2 regions of the Streptomyces sp. NPDC005728 genome follow, and region 2 is predicted to be linked to the other one. Evidence: riboswitches for the same ligand, from Rfam matches in the RefSeq annotation. Region 2 holds a riboswitch; the other holds the start of a gene.
The links. A riboswitch is a leader RNA that binds a small molecule or an ion and turns the genes downstream of it on or off. The one in region 2 is predicted to bind cobalamin.
Positions count from the first base shown of each region.

Region 1 (3,343 bases), on a different contig from region 2:
GCGGGCAACGTGGATCTGGCGGCAGCGGCGGAACGGCGCAGCTGGCCGGAGCGGCTGCTCGGCCTCGAACCCGGCGGTCCGGCCGAGCCGCTGGCCTCGGCGTACGAGCGGGCCGTGGCCCACCTGCGGCCCAACTCGGTGTGGCTGCACAACAGTCTGCGAGGCGCGGCCGGTCTGGGCATCGCGGTCACCCTGGCGGAGCTGACGGGCGTGCAGCACTCGTTCTGGGTGCTCCTCGGCACCCTGTCCGTGCTGCGCTCCAACGCTCTCAGCACCGGGCAGAGCGCGGTTCGCGCGCTCGGCGGCACCCTCGTCGGATCCGTCATCGGCGCCGGGCTGCTCCAGCTCATCGGCCACCACGGGACCGTGCTGTGGTTCCTGCTGCCCGTCGCCGTACTCGTCGCCGGCATCGCACCGGCCGCCGTGTCGTTCGCCGCCGGGCAGGCGGCCTTCACCATCACGCTGGTGATCCTGTTCAACATCGGCCAGAACCCCGACTGGCACATCGTGCTGCTCCGGGTCCAGGACATCGGCATCGGCTGTGCCGTCAGCGTGCTCGTGGGGCTGTTCTTCTGGCCGCGCGGCGCCGCGGCCGCCGTGGACCGGGCCCTGGCCGAGGCGTACACCGGCAGCGCCCGCTATCTGGCCGGCGCCGTCGAGTACGCGGTGGGCCGCTGCGGTGCCCGGCCCACCGCGGCGGACGCCCCGCTGGAGGAGGGGCGCGAGGCGGCGGCCGCGGCGCGCAGACTCGACGACGCCGTCCGCAGCTTCCTGGCCGAACGCGGCGCGAAACGGGTCTCCTTGGCGGACCTGACCACTCTGGTCACCGGCGTCGTCGGCCTGCGGCTCGCCGCGGACGCGGTGGTCGGGCTGTGGCAGCGCGCGGGCGTGCGGCACGCGGGAACGGAACGTGCCGAGGCACGTCTGGTGCTGCTCGACACCGCGGGCCATGTGACCGGCTGGTACCGGGATCTGGCGCTGAGTCTGGTCGGTCGCTCCGCCGTCCGGGATCCGCTGCCGAGCAGTCCGGCGGCCGAGGCGAGCCTGGTCGACTCGGTCCGCCGCGACCTGCGCGACGACGACGGCCGGGCCTCCGACACGGCGGTACGCATCATCTGGACCGTCGACCACCTCAACGCGGCCCGGCGCCTGCAACCGAGCCTGGCCGCCGCGGCCCGGCCCGAGGAGTCGGGTTGACCCGGGCGGTCCTCACCGGTCGGACACCGTCCGCAGGTACGCGCCGAGCCGGGCGACGGCCGACGGGTTGCGCGGGCTCTCGACCAGGTCGACGTAGTCCAGGGTGAAGATCCGCCGGTGCCTGACGGCGGAGACGTTGCGCAGGGGGGCGTACGACAGCAGGAACTTCCGCTTCTGCTCGGCGCCGACGTCGCCGTAGTCGCAGATCACGATGACGTCCGGGTTCCGTTCGACGATGCTCTCCCAGCCGACCGTGGTCCAGGAGTCGGCGACGTCGTGCATGACGTTGACGCCGCCGGCCCGGCCGATGATCTGGTCCGGGGCGGCGTAGCGGCCGGAGGTGAAGGGCTGGTCCTGGCCGCTGTCGTAGAGGAAGACCGTGGGCCGGCCGGCGCCCTTGGGTGCCTTCGCCTCGACGTCGGACGAGCAACAGGAGGGTCAGCCCGAGGACCACGGGCACGAGGGGAGTCCGGCTGGGGTGGGAACGTCGGCGCACGGTCGGGGCGGTCCTTCGCCTGGGGCCGCCTGGCGGACGTCACGGCAGGAGACAGCCTGTACGGCCGTGCCGGCCGCGGGTCCCCTCTCGCAGTCCACGGCGAGCAGTCAACGGGTCGCACCACCCACGGGCGATCGGGCTGGCGCGAGGAACAACCGTTCTCGCGCACACCGTTGCGGGTCAGCGCCGGACTCTCACCGGACTTCCCCCACGGGAGGCAAGGGGAGCCTAACAGAGCCCTCTTGGCTCGCCGGCGTCCCGTCGCTGCTCAGGCGGCCGGAAGGGTGTTCACGGCCCGGTCGAAGGCCGAGTCGCGGCCCTTGGTGAACTCCTTCTCGGTGAAGACCGGTTCGGTCAGGTGCGGCGGAATGCCCGTGCCGTCGAAGGTGCGTCCGGTGCGGGTCAGGAACTCCTCGTTCGGCAGGCCGAAGAGGATGCCGTCGGGGAGATAACGAAGCAGCACGTCGGAGAAGACGCCCTGGGTGGCCTGCCCGATGCGCACGGTCCGGCCGGGCCGGTCCAGGAGGGCCTGGGTGAAGGTCTCGCCCGCGCTCACCGTCGAGCCGCCGGTCAGGACGGCGACGGGGCCGGCGTAGCGGGGCGCGTCGGCCGGGACGACGGACACGGGCTCGGGGCGGGTGTGCCGGGTCGGGTCGGCCGGATCGTTGCGGGCTCGCTTGGAGTACGCGACGTAGGCGGTGTCGGTGAGGCGCCGGGCGATGCGGATGCCCAGGGTGTCGGAGCCGCCGCCGTTGATGCGCAGATCGATGATCAGCCCTTTCAGGCGTGCGCCCCGCCCGGGGGTCAGGACCGTGTTGAGCACACGGTCGAGTTCCGCCTGCTCGGCGCTGTACGGGGCGCCTTCGCCGGCGTATCCCCCGAAGCCGGAGATGCGGAGATAGCCCTGGTCGCCGGGCAGGTCGGCGTAGGTGATCCGGCCCCGGGCGAAGTCCTGGCGGTGGGACGCGTCCTTGAGGTCGCGGGCCACGACGAACTTCTTGACCCTGGCGTCCAGTTCCACGCTCGGCATCTCGGTGCCCGGCCGGACCGAGGAGAAGACGCGGTCGCCGTCCTTGATGCCGACGTGCGCGTCGTGCAGCGGACGCACCATCCGGCTGAAGAGGTCGAAGAGTTCCGTCCTGGTGGTGTCCTGGTGCACCTGCGGCCGGTACCGGTCGCGCACGGCGTGCCAGTCGACGCCCTTCGCCGCGAAGAAGGGGTAGTTCTCCTCGAAGGTCCGCCAGAAGACGTCGAACGCGGTACGGGGATCGTCGGACAGGACACGGGTGCAGTCGGCCGGCAGCGCGGCGATCCGCCGGAGCCCCCGATGGCCCGCCGAACTGTCCGCGGCGAGGGTGGCGTGGTCGCGGTCGTGCACGATCCGTACGGTCAGCACGGTGCCGTCCGTCGTCGTGTACGTCCCGGGGCCCGTCTGCCGCGAGGAGTCGCCCTTGACGCACCCGACGGATGTGGTCTGGTACTCCTGCAGGACTCCTCCGCCGAGGGTGAGAACGGTTCCGTAGCCGTCCATGCGCCACACGCCGTCGGTGCCCGGCGGGCCGGGCCGCGAGGCACCTGCCGCCGGGCCGGCGGACGCGGTCAGGGTGAGGGCGACGACGGTGGCCGTGACGATGCGCACGATGGGTCCTT
Region 1 is NZ_JBEXYL010000014.1:109,260-112,602, reverse strand. It holds gene ABZ471_RS12925 (FUSC family protein) at 1-1,197, shown strand, start outside; partial or broken gene ABZ471_RS12920 (ABC transporter substrate-binding protein) at 1,210-1,620, opposite strand; cobalamin riboswitch at 1,805-1,940, opposite strand; gene ABZ471_RS12915 (S41 family peptidase) at 1,962-3,332, opposite strand.
Region 1: another riboswitch for cobalamin. It lies ahead of ABZ471_RS12920 (ABC transporter substrate-binding protein); the one in region 2 lies ahead of ABZ471_RS08320 (prenyltransferase/squalene oxidase repeat-containing protein).

Region 2 (3,343 bases):
CGGGCGGGCGGGGTCTCGCCGGACGGGGCGTCCGCGGACGTGCCGAAGTCGATGACGAGCGCCACCCGCTTCGTACCCTGCTTCGCGGGCGTCCCCGCGCAGATCGTCGTGAAGTCCGCCGTGCCGCGCGGCCGGCTCGCGTCCGCGGAGTCCTCGCTCACCGCGAAGCGGAAGCCCTGGACGGCGCCGTCGTCGGGACGCGCCGTCGACGGGCCCGCGGTGGCGTACGACCACCGGCCGCCGTCCCGGTCCCAGAAGGACCAGTAGCGGTAACCGGCGGCATGCGCCTGGGAGGTACCGGCGAGGGCGAGGGCGAGGGCGAGGGCGAGGGCGAGGGCGAGGGCGAGGAGCGCGGCGGCCGGCAGGGCCGCGGCACGGCGGACGGCGGTCACGGCTGCTGCTTCTTCCGGCGGCCGCTGAGCAGGAAGCCGATGCCGATGCCGGCGACGAGGCCGACGCCGACGATCCACCAGACGCGGGTGCCCGAGTCGCTCTCCGTCGTCTCGTCGGGTTCCACGGTGCGGCCGGCCGCCTGCGGGGCCGGACCGGTCGCGTTGAGCGCCTCCACCAGGTTCGTGCCGCCGAAGTCCCGCGGCTGGGCGCCGACCGCGTGGGCGGCGAGGATCAGCTGGGCGTAGGCGGCCGGACCGCTCTGCTGCGCCCACTTCGCGGCGTTCTTCTCCAGCCAGGCGTACGGCTTCTTCGCCTGCGCCGTCCGCCCGTCCGCCGCGAGCGCGACGACCGTGTCCGCGGTGTTGCCGTAGTCGGGCTGGTCCTCGGCGCCGGCCAGGACGGACTTGAGGTGGCCGGTCGAGGCGACGGCGGCCGTGAGGTAGGCGACGGCGTTGTCCGCCACCTGCGCCGGGGTGGGCTTGGCCGAGGCGGTGCAGGCGGGGGTCTTGTCGCCGGCCTTGTCCTCGGCCTTCCCGGGCTCCACGACGAACCCCTTGCCGAGCGCGCCCAGCGCTCCGGCCGCCGTCGCGTCCGCGTTGGCGGCCAGCTTGCCCTTCTTGTCCGGCTGGTAGGCGAGCGCCCCGGCCCCGGAGCCGTCGCAGGGCAGGGACCACTTGGCCAGCAGGTCGTACGGGTTCTTGCCCTTGATGTGCAGCTGGGCGGGGTCCTGGCCGACCGCGGCGAACGCGCCGATCACGACGCCGGTGGAATTGGTGTCGCTGGGAGCGCCGGGGAAGTAGCCCCAGCCGCCGTCCTTGTTCTGGAGCGGCGTCAGCCAGACCAGGGCCTTGCGGACGGCGGCGTCGTGGCCGCCGAGCGTCTGCAGCGCCTGGACGGCGGCGGCCGTGCTGTTGGTGTCGGGCTGGGCGCCGCCCTTGCCCCCACAGGGCTTGGTGGTGTCGGCGCGGAACGCGGCGAAGCCCCCCTTGTCGCACTGCTGCCCGAGCAGCCAGTCGACGGCCGAGGCGGCCGGATGGTAGCCGAGTGTGCGCTGGGCGAGCAGGGCGAGGGACTGGCGCCAGACACCGTCGTACTTCGGGTCCGCCTTGCCGAACAGCCCGGACGGGACCGTCACCTTGGGGGACGCGGACGGGGACGGGTCGGCGGCCGTGGCGGGCGCGGCTGCGGCCAGCACGCCTATCGCGGCGAGAGCCGCGGCACTGCGGCGGACGTTCATGGTCGGCGACTGCCTCTCCCTGCGGGGAACCGGCAGCGCACGGGAACACCCCGGGCGGCTCGGCTCCGTAAACCTCGACGGTGCCGTGCACGGCGGGCCGCCGCGCACGCGAGCCGGTCAACGTCCCGTGCGGGGCAGTCCGGCTCACCGTCGGGTGACGAACGGCTCACGGTTGCGGGTCAGCGCCGGAATTGCACCGGCTTCCCCCCGTACGGGTGTGATGACGACTCCGCCACTTTACCGGCAGCCGTGCGCGGGCCGAGGGGTGGCCGTGGGCACAGGGGAGTGGTGACCGGGGTCACGCGATATCCGGACACCGCCGACGCGACCGCCCGGCTTCCCGGACAGTTCGGGTGCTGCAGGACCCGCGGCGACCGACCGTCGCGGCTGGTGGAGGAGTTGACCGGGGCATGGGGTCGGCCAAGCCGTGTACGCGCGGGCTGGCTGAGCCGCGGGCCGGGCGGTCAAGCCGCGTGCGGGCGGGCTGTTGGGGTGATGGTTGCGCTCAGGTGGTGGGCCATGCGGCGCAGGGTGTGTTCGCAGTCTGCGGGGCTGTCACCTTCGGTGACCCAGTGCGTGGCCCGGCCGGCCGCGGGCGGTCGAGGAGTTGACCCGGGCATGGAGCCGGTCAAGCCGCGTGCGGGCGGGCTGCTGGGGTGATGGTTGCGCTCAGGTGGTGGGCCATGCGGCGCAGGGTGTGTTCGCAGTCTGCGGGGCTGTCACCTTCGGTGACCCAGTGCGTGGCCCGGCCGGCCGCGGGCGGTCGAGGAGTTGACCCGGGCATGGAGCCGGTCAAGCCGCGTGCGGGCGGGCTGTTGGGGTGATGGTTGCGCTCAGGTGGTGGGCCATGCGGCGCAGGGTGTGTTCGCAGTCTGCGGGGCTGTCGCCCTCGGCGACCCAGTGCGCGAGCCGGTCGGCCGGGTCCGCGTGGGCGGCCGCCGTGACGTGGTCGCCGGGTCGCCGGGTGAGGACCATGCGCTCGGCGGACGGCTCGGAACCGGCGGCGGGGGCCATGTCCAGGTGGGTGAGGCTGCCGGTCGCGGCCGGGTAGGCGAACTGGATCGCGGCCGCCCGCTGCCGGGTCGGGGCCACGTCCGGGATCCCGCCGGTTGCCAGTGCGGCGGCGGCTCGCGCGAGGTCGACGCCGGTGGCCCGCTCGACCAGCAGCGGGATCAGGTCGCCGGGCAGATGCGGTACGACGTCCGTGACGCGGGGGCCGCGGGCGGTGAGCCGCAGGCCGATGCGGACGACGGTGTGCGTGAGGCCGAGCGCCCGCACGGTCCGTTCCACCGTGTGCCGGAGGAAGGGGTTGTGCAGCAGTCCGTCATGGGCGTGCACGGAGTGCCGCAGCGGCTGCCGGGCGGGCGGCGGGCCCGGGGTCGTACGGGTGAGTGCGGCGATGCGGACCTCGTCGTCCAGGACGACGGCCTCCACCGAGACCAGCGGGCCCTCGCCGTCCTCCCGGCCGGCCGGCGCGATCCGGTGGCGGGCGAGCAGCGTCTGTAACGCGGCCGGGCCGGTGCAGGCCGCGGCCGCCTCGTACGGGATGCCGGGCAGCCGCAGCCGGGCGGCGACGAGAGCGGCGGCGGTCAGGTGCTCCCTCGTCCAGGTCAGTACGCCGTCGATCCCGTGCCGTGCCGCGTGGTGCGCGACGGCCTCGGCGGTGGCGTCCTCCTGGCCGGGGTCGGCCGCGATGTGGCCGGCCAGGTAGGG
Region 2 is NZ_JBEXYL010000008.1:35,381-38,723, forward strand. It holds gene ABZ471_RS08315 (SCO2322 family protein) at 1-392, opposite strand, end outside; gene ABZ471_RS08320 (prenyltransferase/squalene oxidase repeat-containing protein) at 389-1,630, opposite strand; cobalamin riboswitch at 1,746-1,877, opposite strand; gene ABZ471_RS08325 (hypothetical protein) at 2,423-3,343, opposite strand, start outside.